Regions from separate parts of the Nocardia sp. NPDC058658 genome, predicted to be linked through region 1. Evidence: riboswitches for the same ligand, from Rfam matches in the RefSeq annotation. Region 1 holds a riboswitch; each other region holds the start of a gene.

Region 1 (5,578 bases):
CCCGTTCCTGCACATCGGTGAAGATCACCGACAGCAGCGACAGTGCCGCCGGCGCGAGCAGTGCGGCGAACGCGCCCTGTAGACCGCGGCCGACGAACAGTTGCGCCCCGGTCTGCGCGAGTCCGGCCAGTGCCGACGCGGCGGCGAAGCCGACCAGCCCGATCAGGAAGATCCGGCGTCTGCCCAGGTAGTCGGCCATCCGTCCGCCGAGCAGCAGCAGGCCGCCGAAGATCAGGGTGTAGGCGGTGATCGCCCACTGCTTGTCGCCCTCACTGATGCCGAGGTCGCGTTGGGCATAGGGCAGGGCGATCGTGATCACGGTGGCATCGAGCACCACCATCAACTGGGCGGCGGAGAGCACGATCAGCGCCCACCACCGCATCGAATTCTGTTGATTGTCAACATGTTTCGCTTGTAGTTCGGTGCCGGTCACCAGGACTCCTCGTCGCTCGATCAGGTTCGTCCAATACTGGCACCACACGACAATTGGCGTCAAGAGAAAAATGTCTGAACGCGCCAATTGGCAGGTATCGACAGATGGAACGGGCAGCGGGGTAGACTGGTGACATGCTGGATTCGACCTCTCCGATCAGCGTTGACCGGACCGCCGAACCGGCTGGCGAGGCGCCGCTGGGCCTGCGCGAACGCAAAAAGCTGCAGACCAAAGCGGCGATCGTCGCGATCGGGCTCGACCTGTGCGATACGCAGGGCTTCGACGCGACGACGGTCGAGCAGATCGCCGCGGGCGCCGACGTGTCCCCGCGCACCGTCAACCGGTACTTTCCGCTCAAGGAAGACATCGTGCTCGCCCCGATCGACGATTTCGGGGTCACCGTCGCCGCCGCGCTGCGCGCCCAACCCCCTGGCAACGAACTGCAGGCGCTGTGCGGGGCCTACCTGCAGGTGATCCATGCCGAAGTGGGCGCCGACGGCGTGCGTTTCCTGCGCCAGTTCCTGCAGATGCAGCGGATCATGCGCGCCAGCCAGGCGGTGAACGCGCGAGCGTTGGAGTACGCGGAGAAGAAGAACGTCGCGGTGTGCTCGGAGCTCGCGGACCGGATGGGAACGGCGCCGGACGACTTCATGGTCCGGTTGGTGGCGGGCACCTGGCAGATGCTGTGTCACATCTCGATGGCCGATGTCGAGGAAGCGCTGCTGCATTCGACGCCCCAGGCAGCGGTGCGGGTGACCCGCGACGCGATCCTGCGCGCCTATCACGGCCTGCGCCACGTCTGCGGCGCACCGGTCGACGACACGCCCGGCCTCGGCACACCGCCCGACGAGTGATCTTCGGCGGGAAATGCGGGGGAAGTTTCCGCGGGCGGTGGATGTCCGGTTAACATGTCGGCAAGGTCATGAGTACCAGCGCCAAGCCCCGGCTCGCTGGTCGGCAACCCTCCAGCTGCGGTGGGGTGCTCCGGGTGATGACCGGGCTCTCGAAAGTCGAGAGCAAGCGCGCATTGCAGGAGGCCCCCATGTGTTGTTGCCAGTCGATCCGACCCAGTTGACGAGATCCCCCCGGCTGACACCCATTTGGAGCACGACATGACTGACTTTTCCCTGCCCGAGAACTGGTCCTTCGAGACCAAGCAGATCCACTCGGGCCAGGCCCCCGACGCCGCCACCGGCGCGCGGGCCCTGCCGATCTACCAGACCACCTCGTACGCCTTCCGCGACACCGATCACGCCGCCGCGCTGTTCGGTCTCGCCGAGCCGGGCAACATCTACACCCGGATCATGAACCCCACCCAGGACGCGGTGGAGCAGCGCGTGGCCGCCCTCGAAGGTGGCGTCGCGGCCCTGCTGCTGGCCTCGGGCCAGGCCGCGGAAACCTACGCGATCCTGAACCTGGCGAGCGCGGGCGACCACATCGTGTCCAGCCCACACCTCTACGGCGGCACCTACAACCTCTTCCACTACTCGCTGCCCAAGCTGGGCATCACGGTCTCGTTCGTCGAGGACCCCGATGACCTGGCGCAGTGGGAAGCCGCGATCCAGCCCAACACCAAGGCGTTCTACGGCGAGACCATCGCCAACCCGAGCAGCGCGGTGTTCGACATTCCCGGCATCGCCGGTGTGGCGCACGCGAACGGCCTGCCGTTGATCGTCGACAACACCGTCGCGACCCCGTACCTGATCCAGCCGCTGGCCCACGGCGCCGACATCGTCGTGCATTCGGCGACGAAGTACCTGGGTGGGCACGGCGCGGCCGTTGCGGGCGTGATCGTCGACGGCGGCACGTTCGACTGGACCGTGCGCGATGCCGACGGCAACTCGCGCTTCCCCGGTTTCACCGAGGCCGATCCGAGCTACCACGGTGCGGTGTTCGCCGATCTTGGCGCGCCCGCGTTCGCTTTGAAGGCGCGCGTGCAGTTGCTGCGCGATCTGGGCGCGGCGGTGTCGCCGTTCAACGCGTTCCTCATCGCCCAGGGCATCGAGACGCTGAGCTTGCGGGTCGAACGGCATGTCAGCAATGCCGAGACGGTCGCGAAGTTCGTCGCCGAGCAGCCGGGTGTCGACGCGGTGTTCTACGCCGGCCTCGAGTCCTCGCCCTGGCACGCGCGGGCCAAGGAGCTGGCACCCAAGGGCGCGGGCGCGATCGTGGCGTTCGAGCTGGCGGGCGGTGTCGATGCGGGCAAGAAGTTCGTGGACGCGCTCAGCCTGCACAGCCATGTAGCTAACATCGGTGATGTGCGTTCCCTCGTGATTCATCCGGCGTCGACCACGCACTCGCAGTTGACGCCCGACGAGCAGCTGGCGGCCGGTGTGACTCCCGGCCTGGTCAGGCTCGCGGTGGGCATCGAGGGAATCGACGACATTCTGGCCGATCTCCGGGCCGGGTTCGCGGCGGCGACGACGTGACCGTGAGCACCGAATCGCCGATCGCCCGACCCGGAACCGGGGTGGACCTGTTGCCACCGCCGGACGGGCGAGTCGGCGTGGTCGCCATCGGGGAGGTGGCGCTGGAGAACGGCGCCGTTGTTCCCGATGTGCGGCTGGCGGTGCAACGCTGGGGTGAGCTCTCCCCCGCACTGGACAATGTGGTGCTCGTCGAACACGCGCTCACCGGCGACTCCCATGTCGTCGGTGGGCCCGACGGGGCACCCGGTTGGTGGGAGGGCATGGTCGGGCCCGGTGCGCCGATCGACACCGACGAGTGGTGCGTGATCGCCACCAACGTGCTCGGCGGCTGCAAGGGCAGCACCGGCCCGTCTTCGCTCGCCTCCGACGGAAAGCCTTGGGGCGCACGGTTTCCCGCACTGACCATCCGTGATCAGGTGCGGGCCGAGGCGCAGTTGTTCGAGGTGCTCGGGATCGAGCGGCTCGGCGCGGTGGTCGGCGGTTCGATGGGCGGCATGCGCGTGCTCGAGTGGATCGTCGGTCTGCCCGAGCGGGTCTCGGCGGCGCTCATCCTCGCCGTCGGCGCTCGTGCCACGGCCGATCAGATCGGCACCCAGACCACCCAGATGGCCGTGATCACGGCCGATCCGGACTGGCAGGGCGGCAACTATCACGGCACCGGCCGCGCGCCGATGACCGGCATGGGCCTGGCCCGGCGCATCGCGCACCTGACCTACCGCACCGAAGGCGAGCTGGACCACCGCTTCACCAATCGTCCTCAGGGCGACGAGGATCCGTGGACCGGCGGGCGCTACGCGGTGCAGAGCTACCTCGAGCACCAAGCCGAAAAGCTGTGCCAGCGATTCGATCCGGCCACCTATGTGCTGCTCAGCGAGGCCATGAATCGTCATGATGTGGGTCGCGGGCGCGGTGGTGTCGCCGCCGCGCTGGCGTCGACGCCGGTGCCGTGCGTGGTGGGCGGGGTGGACTCGGATCGCCTGTACCCCTTGAACACTCAGGCCGAACTGGCCGAAGGTCTGCCCGGCTGTGCGGGTTTGGAGATCGTGCATTCCCGTGACGGGCACGACGGATTCCTGACCGAAGCCGCGGCGGTGTCGAAGCTGCTCACCGAGACGATGCGCCTGGCGCGGGAGAACCGCTGAGGTTCACGGTCCCGTCAGCAGGGTGACGATCGAGCGGACGTAGGCCTGAAGTCGTTCGCGCGGATACTTTTCCGGGTCGTTCACGGCCATGCGACCGAGCATTTCGGCGACGGTGAGCACCGAGTTCGCCAGTAGTTCGGCGTCCATGTCCGACCAGCGTGGCGACAGCGAAACACCCATGCGGACAAGCGATTCCGCACGCTCCACGATGTCCTTGCGCGAAGCGCGAAGGGCCGCACGGTATTCGTCGGGAGCGCTGGCGGGTGTTGCCAGGATCAGGCGCCAGCGGGTCGGATTCTGTAGTGCCACACCGACGAACGCTTCCACCGTCGACGATGCGACGGTCACCGGGTCGGCGCCGAGCAGATCCGCAGGCAGTGTGTCGGCGATCTGGTCCAGTCCGCGTTCGCGTTCGCGTTCGAGCAGGGCTTCGACGAGTTCGGCGCGGGTCTTGAACACCGTGTACAGCACCGGTTTTCCGACGCCGGCCTCCTGCGCGACGGCCTCCATGCTCAGCTCGTGCAGTTCCATCCGGCCCAGCACGGCGAACGCGGCGTCGAGCAGTTGCGCGCGGCGTTGCTCGGGCGGCAGGCGCGGGGCATAGCGGCGTCGCGGTCGTTGATCCTGCGTCGCGGTCACGCGCTCACCTGCCTTTCCCTCCGCCGACGATACCCCCGGGCCCTCCACGTAAATCCTACGCAACCGTTGTATTCACTCCACACCATTGCTACGGTGGTGTTGTATTCAAATTCGAGGTCTGACCTCGGCACTGCAAAGGAGCACGTGCAATGGCTTTCGATGCCTCCACCCTGCGCCGCGACGACTACGGCTTCTTCGGGCCCGACTCCCCCAGCTGGAAGGTCTGGACGTCGCCGACCGCCTTGATCGGATTCCAGCGCGCGGTCGCCCTCGAACACTTCGACCCGTTCCTCACCGCCGCCGTCGCCGATTCGCAGGGGATCTACAGCAACCCGCGCACGCGCCTTGACCACACGCTGCTGTACTTCGTGCTCGTCGCGGTCGGCGACGGGCGCACCGCCATCCAGGCCGCCGACCATCTGATGAAGGTGCACGCGCCGATGACGGGCATCGAACCGGTCAGCGGCAAGCGCTACAGCGCCAACAGCCCGCAGACCCAGCTCTGGATTCACATCACCGGCTGGCACTCGGTGCTCAAGGCCTACGAGATGTACGGACCTGGCCCGCTGAGTCCTGAAGAGGAACAACGCTTTTGGGCCGAATGCGCGATCGCGGCCGAACTGCAGACCTGCAAGCCGGCCGACGTTCCGCGCTCACGCGAGGAGGTGCGTGCCTACTACGCGCGGGTCCGGCCGCAGCTGTGCGTCACCGAGCGCGCCATCGAAGGCATGCACTATCTGATGTGGACGCCGCCGAGCAAGGGCTGGGGTTACGCGATCGGGAGCAGACTGCTCTCGCTGGCGAGCATCCCGACGCTGCCGATGTGGATGCGCGGGCTCGGGCGATACCGGGTGCCGCGCGTCGTCGATCTCGCGGTGCGGATTCCCGCGAAGGTGATCGTCTGGATCGCCGCCCGGCGCGACAACTGGGTGATC
Region 2 (5,578 bases), on a different contig from region 1:
CGGATCATCCACGGGCTGATCTTAGTGAATGTGGTTGATGTACAAGGGATTACACCAGGTCTACCCCACCGGCGTGAGTCGCAGCCTCTCAGCCAGTTCGTTGAAGATGTAGAAGTTGGGGATGGTGCTGACGGGGCCGAGGGACATCCAGACGCCGGCGAGTTTGATGCGGATGTGGCCGCTGCGGGCGTCGATGAGTTGGATGTCTTCCCAGGGGAGGGCTTGGGTGCGGTAGGTGAGGGCGTCGAGGGAAAGGGCGAGGTCGCCGAAGGCGACTGTTTCGCCATTGTCGATGGCGGCTACCGCGGCGGGGAGTTGGGTTGCGGTGACGGCGGATTGGATGGCGCGGGCCCATTCGCGGGCGCGGGCGAAACCCTCTTCGTCGATGGTCGCCTGCACACCGTTGGGGCCCGACAGTTCCAGCAGGTAGGTGACGGGGGTGGTGTCGTGGAAGGGGATCTCGTGCTGACGCACTTCGGTGCTGTCCCAACGGAATCCGGCCACCCGCTGCCCCGAGCGGTACACGGTGACGCCGTGGTCGAACAGGTCGATGCGGGCGGCGCGGTTCTGCCGGTTGATCACCCCGCGGCGCAGCGCGAGCAGCACGGGCGCGGCGGCGATCACCAGCAGTGCGATACCGCCCTGCCACGCGCCGACCGCGGCCACGATGACGCCGATGGTGGCGATGCAGCCCGCGACGATGCCGCAGCCGCGTACGAAGGTGTCGTCGGCGGGGGTAGCGAGAAAGGTGTCACGGTGCGCGCCGAGATGCTGATACTCCGCCATCAGGTGTATCAACTGTGTCAACGGCACTGCGTGCCGCCTTTCGGCTACGTCCTCCGGCCTGTTCGGAGTGATCACTCGTCCCTCCATGAGGCGTTTTCATCCGCGGCGAAGCGTATGCGAACGGGCGGAATATTGCCACCGGTACAGTTCGGAAATCCTGGCCGCGACCGGGCGGAATGGTTCTGCCGATGGTAAAGCGACGAAGAATCCCGCCGCAGCGCCTTGGTCGTACGGTATGGGCGGCAACTCTTCGAACTGACTAGGGTCGTTGACGTGAGGTTTCTTGACGAAGGCGAGCCCACCGCACCCGTGATCGTGTGCATCCACGGCATTCCGGGTTCGGTCGACTGGTTCGCGGGTGTCGCCGAGCGGATGACGACCGAATTCCGGGTGATCCGGGTCGACATGCAGGAGTTGGGCGCCGACGGCGACTTCGGCGCCGCCGCCCGCACCGCCCCGCTCACCGCCCTGTTCGCCGACCTCGAGCTCACCGATGTGACGGTGGTCGGCCACTCCTTCGGCGCCGAGATCGCCCTGGAACTCGCCGCCACGTCGAGCCGGGTTTCGCGCGTGGTGGTCGTCGGCCAGGCTCCCGACTATCGGGCCGCGCGCATCCCGACCGTCGCGAAGTGGGTTGTCCGCCCGTGGGCGGTTCGCCTGGCCCAGCGTTGGACGCCGGCCCCGGTGATCCGCCTCGGCGGCCGCCCGGGCTTCGCGCCCCGCTTCCGCTACGACTCGGCACCGGGCCTGGCCGAAGCCCTGGTCCGCGACTTCCGTGCCACCCTGCCCGCAGGCCTCGCCTACGCGGTCGGCGCCAGAGCCGACGACTTCGCCGCGGCACCCCTCGATACCCGCGCCGAAGCCCTCGCTCAACCCGTCCTCGTCGTCCACGGCCGCCACGACCACCTCTACGACAGCACCGAAACCCTCGTCCGTTTCGCCGCCGCCGGTGCGCAAACCCATCTCGTGGAACACGCGGGCCACTCACCGCAGGTGGAGCAGCCGGACGAATTCGTCTCCGTGCTCAGCGAATTCATCGCTAGAACCCGCTGACCGCCGAGACCACGAAGGTGTCAGGCACGCCCTGACCCATCGGCCCGCCCTTGTCGAATTGCGACGACACGACAAGCGCCCGATCGCCCGAATGCACCAGCGTCGTAGGAATACTCAGTGTGGGATCGTGGAATTCGCCTGCGCGGGTGGCGGTTGCGCCGTTGTCGGTGAGCGTCCAGCGGCTGATGGTGTTGTCGAGATTGTGGACGATCCACAGCGTGTTGTCGCGCAGCTCCAACCCGTCACCGTTGCGAGCATCGCCGCCGCTCAGCGCTACTTTTCGGATGGGCTCCGCGCCACCGGCGAGATCGATGCGATACAGCTCGGCCGCTGACATCGCGACGACGATCAGATACCGTCCGTCCCGATCGGCCGCAATGCCGTTGAGCGCGAACGCCTTCGGATCGCCGGCCATCGCGGTCAAATCGTAGGCGACAGTTAATTCACTACTGCCGATCGCGGCTTTGTAGACGACATTGCGAACGCTGTCGGTCAAATACGCCGTCCCGTCGGCGCCGAAGTCCAGATCGTTGACGAATCGTGGTGCGGCACCGGGCACGTCGAATCGCGCGAGCAGCGCCCGCGAGCCGGTGTCGTAAACACTCACTCCCACACCGGAATCGATCACCCACAGTCGACCATTCGAATCGACTTTCACCCCGTTCGCCGTCTTCCTCCCGTCGGCACCCGCGGGCAGGAAGACCTCCGCGCGCGCGGCGTTTGCACCCGCGCGATACACCGAACCATCGGCGAACGACCCGACGTAGGTGTCCCCGTTGCGCGGGTCTAGGCCGATGCCCTCGGGGTACACGGCGTTGCCGGGCAATTCGTACGCCGTGCTCAGCGTGGGCGCGGCGGGCGAGGTCCCGCACGCGGCGAGGGTCAGGCAGGCGGCGGCAAGGGTGACGGTTCGCAACATGGTGAAGCCTCTCGGTGATGTAATGGCAAACATCAATCAGTAGGCAGTAACGTAGATTAGAGTCGTTATGATCGTCAACAGGGTTACGAATTGATGGGCGGATATCATGCACGCATGACGTCCATGCCCGCCGCCGAGAGGCTCGGCTCGTACCTCAAGCGGGCCGAGCAAGCCCTGATCGCGACGAAGACGGCCGCGCTGAAACCGGCAGGCCTGACCGTCCCGCAGTACAGCGCGCTGATGTACCTCGCGGAGAACCCCGGCATCTCGGCCGCCGCCTTGGCGAGGCTGGCGGGCGTCACCCCGCCGACGATGAACACTGTCCTGACCAACCTGCAGGACCGCGGCCTCGTCGATCGCACCCCCCACGAGTGGCACAAGAACGTGCTGGAAACCCGCCTCACCGAGCAGGGTCGTGCGGTGATGAACGACGCCGACGCGCGCGCGATCGCAGTGGAGCGCACCCTCGCCGAGCAATTCACCGCAGCCGAGCTGGCGGTGTTGCGGGAGCTGCTCACCCGCAGCACGCAGGCGCTCGACGAGATCCGCGACAACCCGGCGTGACGAAAAAAGCCCGCCGGATGGTCTCCGGCGGGCTTTGAAGAACTTCAGGTCAGCTCTCTACGGCGACCTTCACCTTGCTCAGCGTCTCCTGCATTCCCGCAATCAGATCGGCTTCGAACTTCTGCTCGCCGCCCATGGCGACCTTGATCGTCTTGACCAGCCAGCCGGGCAGGCCCTTGGGATCGACGGTGCGGGTCTCGACGACGCGCGTGCCGGTAGCGGTGGGGGAGAGTTCGTAGGTCCAGGTCGTGCGGTTCTCGTTCATCCGGAAAGCGAACGCCGTGTTCGGCTCGAAGCGCACGATCCGCGAGGTGGTCGGGTAGATCTTCCAGCCGACCTTGTTGACGTTGACGGTGAACGCGCCTTCGCGCACGCCGCCGACCGCGACCATCTTCACCGTCGTCGGGCTGAACTCGGACATCCGGCTCAGATCGGACAGGACCGACCAGACCTTCTCCGGCGATGCGGCGATGTCGATGCTGGCTTCGAGAGTGTTCGGCAACGGTGCCTCCGGGATATACGTGACGGACTGTCACGCTCAGCATAGGCACCTGGTTTCCGCCCTACCTCCGCCCGTGGGCGGATTTTTCGCATGCTGGTCGGAAAGGTTTTCAAAATTATTGCGGCCGTTTACCTTTCGGAGCACGGTCACGAGTTCCAGCATCGAGCCCCGGCTTGCTGGGCGGCAACCCTCCAGCGGCGGCGGGGTGCTCCGGGTGACGACCGGATGGCGGGACTCACCTGCTGTAAGCGTCTTTCTGGAGGTCTATCCATGTCTGTAGTCCAACTCGACGCCACTCGCGCCCCGGAAGCGGTGGCGACCGCGTTCGTCGTGGTGGCCGACCGTTTCCTCGGGATCACCGCGGACGAGCGGGTACACACCGTCTCGGGGCTGGTGGCGCTGTTGCGCAGCGGTCGGTTCGTCGATCAGGAACTGGCCGTTCACCTGGGCCAGGGCATCACCCGTCACGATCTCGACTACCTGGAGCACGTGGCGGCCGTGCACGCACCGCAGGCGCGAGTCCGGGTGGTCGGCGAGATCGCCGAGCCTGCGCGCAGGCACCATGTGCACAAGTACCAGCACTCCAATGTGCTGTTGGCGGGGCTGCGGCGTATCGAGGAGAACGCCTTCGAAGCGGATCTGCGTCTGGACAGCGACAACGAACTGCTGCTCGACCACCAGACCGGTGAGCACGTGCAGGGCATTGTGGTGATCGAGGCGGTGCGGCAGCTGTTCCTTGCCGCGTTCGAACTCGAGTACGGGGTGCGCAGGCCGCAGGAGCACTTCTACATCGTGTGGAACAACGTCGACCTGCGGTTCACTTCGTTCCTGTTCCCGCTGCCCGCGACGCTGCACGCCCAGCTCACGCCGATCTCGATCGACGATCCGGGCAAGCTGCAGTTCGTCATCGAGACCGAGGTGCGCCAGTTCGACAAGACCGTCGCCGGCTCGCGTATCGAGTTCACCGCGCTGCCCAACGACCGGATCGCCCAGATCGAACGGGCGAAGGCGGCCAAAGCGGTCACCGCGCATCTGGGGGTGCCTGCGTGAGCGGTCAGCGCCCGAGGGCTGCGTTCTTCGACGTGGACGAAACCCTGATCACGGTGAAGTCGATGTTCACTTTCCTGCGATTCTGGCTCGCCGAGAACGGTGACGACGGCAGCGAATACGCCCGTGTCACCGACGATCTCAAAGCCAGGGCCGAGGCCGGTGCGCCGCGCGAGGAGATCAACCGGGAGTACTACCGGACCTACCGCGGTGTCGAGTACGCCGCGCTGGTGGCGGCCGGTCAACGCTGGTTCGACGAGTTCGCGGCCGAGGGTGCCGCGTTCTATGCCGATGCGGTGCAGGCACTGCGGGAGCACCGGGACTCCGGGGTTCGCACGGTACTGCTGTCCGGTTCTTTCGCACCGGCGATCGCACCCGTGGCCGCCGCGGTAGGCGCCGACCACATCATCGCCACCGAACCGCTGGTCGACGCGAACGGCGTGCTCACCGGCGAGGTGCGCGAGCCGATGATCGGCGCGGCCAAGGGGGAGGCGGTGGTGGAGTACCTGCGCGAGCACGGCATCAGCGCCAACGACACCTGGGGTTACGGCGATCACGGCACCGACCTGCCGTTCCTCTGGTTGGTGGCCCGCCCCGCCTACCGCGGCACCGACCCGAAACTGGTGGCCGCCGCGCGCAGCGGCACCTGGCGGCACCTGAGCGACCGCCTCGGCGACGCGACCGGCAACGAATTCTCCGATGATCGA
Region 3 (5,578 bases), on a different contig from region 1:
TCGGTGACCTTCTCCGAATCCAGGCCCCAGCGGTCGAGGACCTTCTGGTAGTTGCCGTCGGCGATGGCGTCGACCAGGGCCTTGTGCACGGCGGTATTGAGGCCGCTGTTCTTCTTGGTGAGCACCGCGATCTCCCCCTGCAGGGCGTCGCCTGCACCGGAGAAGGTGGCGATGAGCTTGGTTTCGCCGGTGGTCGTGGAGTGATAGACGCCGGTGGGATTGGGGCCGATGTAGCCGTCGAGGCGTTTCGAGGCCAGCGCCAGGTAGTAGTCGGTGATCTGCTGGTAGTAGGCGATGTCGATCGGCGCGAGGCCCTCGGCGACGTTCTGCTCGTTCCACTTCACGAGCAACTGTTCCTGATTGGTGCCCGCGCCGACACCGATGCGCTTGCCCACCAGGCTCTTGCGGTCGGTGAAGACCAGCGAACTGTCCTTCGGCACCTCGAGCGCGACATTGTCCTTGCGGTAGGTCGCGAAGTCGTACTTCTCTTTGCGCTCCTCGGTGACGGTCACGTTCGAGATGAACGCGTCCACCTCACCGGAGTCGACACGCACGAAGTTCTGCGTCCAATCGGCCACCTGCACATCCAGTTTCAGCCCGAGCTTGTCGGCGACCAGGGAGGCGAAGTCGACTTCGGATCCGACGACCGTCTTGTTGTCGGTGGCGTAGAACCGCAGCGGCGGCGCCGACGTACCCGCGCCGGTCACCACGAGGGTGCCGCGATCCCGAATCGCCTGCGGCACTTCGGCGGCGATCGCGTCGACCTTCGCCGCACGCACCCGTCCCTCCTGGGTCGGCGAAAGATCGAAGGTGACCGCGCCCGCCTGCACGGTGTCAGCGGACTCGGGATCGGCGCAGCTCGCGGTCAGCAGGGTGGCCGCGGAAATGATGCCGATCAGTGTGGAGAGCTTCATCAGTGTCGAAACCTGTTCGTGGGAAGGGTTACTCAGCGCACGCGCGACAGGAATGCCTGCGTGCGTGGATGTTCGGGATGGTCGAGGACCGTGGCGGCGTCGCCCTGTTCCACGATCTGTCCCTCGTCGAGGAAGACGACCGTGTCGGCGACCTCACGGGCGAACCCGATTTCGTGGGTGACGATCACCAGGGCGGTGCCGGTGGAGGCGAGATCGCGGATCACGGCAAGGACCTCGCCGACCAGTTCCGGGTCGAGTGCGGAGGTGGGTTCGTCGAACAGGATCAGCTGCGGTTTCAGAGCCAGGGCCCGCGCGATGGCGACACGCTGCTGCTGTCCGCCGGAGAGCCTGCGGGGGTAGGCATCCGCGAAATCGGCGAGTCCCACCCGGTCGAGGAGCTGTTTCGCCTCGGTGACCACCTCAGCGCGCGGACGACCCTGCGACGCGACCGGGGCCAGCACGACATTGTCGAGCACCGTGAGATGCGGGAACAGGTTGAACTGCTGGAACACGAAGCCGATCCGGCTGCGCTGGGCGCGCACCGCGTGGTCGGGCAGCGGACGCAGTGTGTTGCCGCGCTGCCGGTAGCCGATCAGTGTGCCGTCGACGTGCACGGTGCCCGCGTCCTGCGCCTCGAGGTGGTTCAGCACCCGCAGCAAGGTGGACTTGCCCGACCCGGACGGCCCGATCAACGCCACCACCTCGCCGGTGCGCACCGCCAGATCGACACCGCGCAACACCTCGGCTCCGTTGTAGGACTTACGGATTCCCCGTGCCTGTACCGCGGCGGTCATCGGGTGGCTCCTCGGGGTGCGACGGCGATCTCGGTGACCTTGGCGCGAACCCGCTGCCACGGTGTCGGCGGCAACTCACGCTGCGCGCCCTTGGCGTAATGGCGTTCGATGTAGAACTGGACGATCGTCAGCGCGGTGGTGAGCACGATGTACCAGGCGGTGGCCACCATCAGCAGCGGCACCACCCGGCCGTTGCGGCCGAAGATCACCTGCACCTGGTAGAACAGCTCGGCGATCGCCATCACCGACACGATCGAGGTGCCCTTGAACAGGCTGATCACCTCGTTGGCCGCATTCGGCAGGATCGAGCGCATCGCCTGCGGCAACACGATGGTGCGGAACTGCCGCCAGCGCGGAATACCCAGCGCCGCAGCGGCTTCCAACTGCCCGCCGTCGACGGCGAGCAGACCGGCCCGGATCAATTCGGCCGAATACGCTGCCTGATGCAGGGCCAAGCCGATTACCGCCGCGGTGAAACCGCTGATCACGCCGTTGACTTCGAAGTCGAAGAACGCGGGCCCGAACGGAATGCCCACCGACAGCCGGGGGTACAGGTAGGCGATGTTGAACCAGAACAGCAGCTGCACGATCAGCGGGATCGAACGGAACGCCCAGATGTAGGTCCAGGCGATCACCCGCAGCACGGGATTGTTCGACACTCGCCCGATCGCGAGCAGGGTGCCGATCGCGAAACCGAGGACGGTGCCCCACAGCGTCAGCTCGAGGGTGACCTGGAGGGCGGCCAGCACCGACTTCGCGGTGAAGTACTGGGCGAAAGTGCCCCAGTCCCAGCCAGGATTGGTGATCAGGCCGTGAGCGAACTGTGCCACCAGCAGCAGCGCGATCACCGCTACGACCCACCGCCACGGGTGCCAGGATCCGGCGATCCGGGGTAGGTCGCCTGCGGATTCCAGCTCAGCGGGCGCGTCGCCAGGCGGGGCGGTCTCGGCGCCGGAGACAGTGGACGCGGTCAGCACGAAAAACTCCTCCATCGATCCCGGCAGAAGCACCCGCACCCTCGAAGGGCGGGTTGCTGCGACGTCGTAGAGCCGGGTCTCTCGGTCGCTCTGGATGGTTGTGCTCGCCGGCCTCGCGGCCCGAGCTGAATCAGCATGTGACACAGGTGTCGTGGTCGCAACGGTAGAAATCAGCGTGAGCGCAGGGGTTGGAACCGGCCGCCGGGGTGGCCACAATTGCCCCGGTTCGGTTCGCTGTGGGATTGCGACGCGCCGAACGGTCGGTTACTTCACCTCTCCTGATTCACCCATCGCAGGCGGTAGCGTCGGCCTTCTCTGCGTCGATGAGGAGTACGTCGTGAACATGGGGCGTCGTTGCACCACACTGACCGCGCTGACGGCCTGCGCCGCCGCGCTGCTGCTGACCGCGCCATCGGCCGCCGCTGAACCGGCCGCGCCGGTGACGCCCGCCGTCACCAGGGACGCGCCGAGCACCACTCCAGCCGCGGGTCCGGGCGATCTCCTCGGCGCCTACCAGACCGTCGTCGAGACGCTGAAAGCCATGGGTATTCAGCCGTTCCTCTATCCGACGGTCGCCGCGAACTGCACCGGTGACGGCGCGGGCCTCGTCCCGGCGGTCGCGGGTGCGGTGCCGGGTCCGTGGCCGACGAACACGCTGCCCATCCCAGGCCTCGACCTGTCGGCGGTGAAGTCCGGCCAGACGCTGTTCACCTTCCTGCCCTACGGACTCGCCCCCGACACGGCCGCCACGAAGACCTCCGGGATGCAGGTGGCCTGGCTCAACATCAGCACCGGCCGCGGCGGGATGGCTTCGATGGGGCCCATCGCCGACATCGTGCGGGCGATGGTTCCGCCCGAGGTTCCTGTCGAACTGCGGCCGCTGGCTGAAAACGCGATTCGCGACTTTCTCTTCGCCGCTGTTCCCGTCGGTGGCGTGCGTGCGGTGCCTGTGGACACTGGGCGTGGCACTGTGCTGGCTGCCGTCTTCGGAACCACTGACAACGCGGGGCGGTCGTGCTTCTTCTTTCCGACCGTCGGCATCACTGAGGTTCCTTGAAACCTGCCAGGCGCCGTCGCGCGGTTGAGGCACCCTCCGTGGCGACAGTCGTTCGCTTATGGAGCGGTGAAGATGTCGTGTGTGCCTATTCGCCGCCAGATCACAGGGGCCTCACCCGTCGTCACCGAGTCGCCGTAACTGAACGTCGCGCGCCCGTCCGGCGCCCACGTCATCTCCCAGATGTTGTCGTAGCCCTTCATCTTCTTGACGCGCAGTCCAGGGCGGAACCCGGCTCCGGCGCGCAGATCTTCGACCAGGATCGACACCGATCGTAGGTAGGCTACTTGCTGATCGCGAGTCAACTTTTGCCAATCTCGGGTGAAGAGCGTCAACCAGGCATAGGGGGGCATCAGTGCCGCTCGGGCTGGATCTCGGCCAGGTCGATGCCTGCGGAGGCGGCCAGTCCTCGCAAGAACGAGTCACCGTCTTCGAAGACCTCGTGCGGGACGCCCGCGGCCAGTTCCTGGTCAGCTTCTTGCTCTTTGCGCTGCCATTCCGGGGTAAAGAACCATGCCTGATCGACCGGGATCGACCGATAGCCGCGCACCGTGACATCACCAGCCTCGCTGACCGTGAATTCCAGTTCGTCATCCTCGCGAACATGCAGGACGGCACGGATTTCCTGAGGCAGAGTCACTTGATGGCGACTGCCTCGGATGCGTGCACGGACGCTCATCGCGGTCATGCCACAGGGTAGCGCGGTGCAACGGTGCTACAGAAGTCGACGGCCGCCAATTGTGTCGACAAGCTGGTACTCGGTCAGGCGCGGCGGGCGATGGCCTCGTCGGGAGCGACCAGGGGGCGCTGCTTCCAGCGGAGGCGGCCGGTTTGGTGGCGGTGGTGGGAGCGGGTCCACAGGGATAGGTAGTGGGCCACTGCTACCGGGTGGGCCAGGGCTGAGGCTAGGTCGGAAGGTGTTGGGGGGCGGCGGGTTTCGATGGTGCGGGCGGTGAGGCGGCTGGTGACTGCGGCCAGGTAGCCGAGGATTCCCGCGCGGCGGGTTCGGCCGCGGCCGAGTAGGGCGGCCAGTGGGGGGATCCAGTAGGCGAGGGCGGCGAGGATGCCGATGACGGTGCCGGTGTCGCGGCGGCCGCCGTAGGCGGACCAGAGCCAGCGGGTGTAGCCGTCGGTGAGTTCGGCGGGGCCGGTGTACATGCGGGTGCTGGCGGCCGGGCCGGCGGTGACCAGGGCGGTGCGGTGGCCTGCTCGGCGCATCGAGCGGGCCAGGTCGAGATCTTCGGTGGCGCTGGCGGCTACGGCCGCGTGCCCGCCCGCGGCGCGGTAGGCCTCGGCGTCGACGGCGAGGAACTGGCCGCAGGCGACGGCGGTCGAGGGGCGCAGGCTGTGGTTGGCGGGGCCGACGGGCAGGGTCGATGCCCATGACCAGGCGAGCAAGGGCTGGACCAGGCGTTCGGTGGTCGAACCCGCTTCTTGGATCGGCCAGGCCGAGACCAAACCCGCTCCGCGCCTGCGCAATTCGGTGACCGCTGCCGCGACGGCGTGGGGTGCCAGGCGCACATCGGCGTCGACGAAGACCAGGGCCGCCGCGTCGGTGCGGGCGGCCAGGCGCGCGCACGCGGCGGCCTTGCCGGTCCAGCCGGGAGCGGGATGGGCGGCCGAACGCAGGACAGTAAAACGTTCGTCACCGGCGATCGCGGCCAGGGCGGCGTCGTAGGTGCCGTCGGTGGAGGCGTCGTCGAGGATCAGCACGTGCAGGCGGGGGACGCCGGTCTGGGCCCGCAGGTCGGCGATCAGGGCGGGCAGGCGCTCGGCTTCGTCGCGGGCGGGCACGCAGACAGTGACCGGTTCGATCACGCCTGCGACGCCGCGCGGCAG

Evidence for each region. Region 1 has a riboswitch for S-adenosylmethionine ahead of ACFWUP_RS24510 (bifunctional o-acetylhomoserine/o-acetylserine sulfhydrylase). Riboswitches for the same ligand answer to the same signal wherever they lie in the genome.
Region 2: linked by a shared signal. The riboswitch ahead of ACFWUP_RS27265 (AfsA-related hotdog domain-containing protein) and the one ahead of ACFWUP_RS24510 (bifunctional o-acetylhomoserine/o-acetylserine sulfhydrylase) in region 1 are both predicted to bind S-adenosylmethionine.
Region 3: linked by a shared signal. The riboswitch ahead of ACFWUP_RS18755 (amino acid ABC transporter permease) and the one ahead of ACFWUP_RS24510 (bifunctional o-acetylhomoserine/o-acetylserine sulfhydrylase) in region 1 are both predicted to bind S-adenosylmethionine.

What each region holds. Positions count from the first base shown of each region.
Region 1 is NZ_JBHXRR010000021.1:75,757-81,334, reverse strand. It holds gene ACFWUP_RS24520 (MFS transporter) at 1-433, opposite strand, end outside; gene ACFWUP_RS24515 (TetR family transcriptional regulator) at 568-1,287, shown strand; SAM riboswitch class IV at 1,352-1,462, shown strand; gene ACFWUP_RS24510 (bifunctional o-acetylhomoserine/o-acetylserine sulfhydrylase) at 1,546-2,862, shown strand; gene ACFWUP_RS24505 (homoserine O-acetyltransferase) at 2,859-4,004, shown strand; gene ACFWUP_RS24500 (TetR/AcrR family transcriptional regulator) at 4,008-4,643, opposite strand; gene ACFWUP_RS24495 (oxygenase MpaB family protein) at 4,793-5,578, shown strand, end outside.
Region 2 is NZ_JBHXRR010000027.1:338-5,915, forward strand. It holds gene ACFWUP_RS27235 (suppressor of fused domain protein) at 1-12, opposite strand, end outside; gene ACFWUP_RS27240 (DUF6585 family protein) at 61-813, opposite strand; gene ACFWUP_RS27245 (alpha/beta fold hydrolase) at 1,060-1,839, shown strand; gene ACFWUP_RS27250 (SMP-30/gluconolactonase/LRE family protein) at 1,826-2,758, opposite strand; gene ACFWUP_RS27255 (MarR family winged helix-turn-helix transcriptional regulator) at 2,873-3,322, shown strand; gene ACFWUP_RS27260 (SRPBCC family protein) at 3,372-3,824, opposite strand; SAM riboswitch class IV at 3,969-4,081, shown strand; gene ACFWUP_RS27265 (AfsA-related hotdog domain-containing protein) at 4,095-4,874, shown strand; gene ACFWUP_RS27270 (HAD family hydrolase) at 4,871-5,578, shown strand, end outside.
Region 3 is NZ_JBHXRR010000012.1:76,799-82,376, forward strand. It holds gene ACFWUP_RS18745 (ABC transporter substrate-binding protein) at 1-914, opposite strand, end outside; gene ACFWUP_RS18750 (amino acid ABC transporter ATP-binding protein) at 947-1,708, opposite strand; gene ACFWUP_RS18755 (amino acid ABC transporter permease) at 1,705-2,595, opposite strand; SAM riboswitch class I at 2,694-2,786, opposite strand; gene ACFWUP_RS18760 (hypothetical protein) at 3,029-3,742, shown strand; gene ACFWUP_RS18765 (hypothetical protein) at 3,799-4,008, opposite strand; gene ACFWUP_RS18770 (AbrB/MazE/SpoVT family DNA-binding domain-containing protein) at 4,092-4,427, opposite strand; gene ACFWUP_RS18775 (glycosyltransferase) at 4,502-5,578, opposite strand, start outside.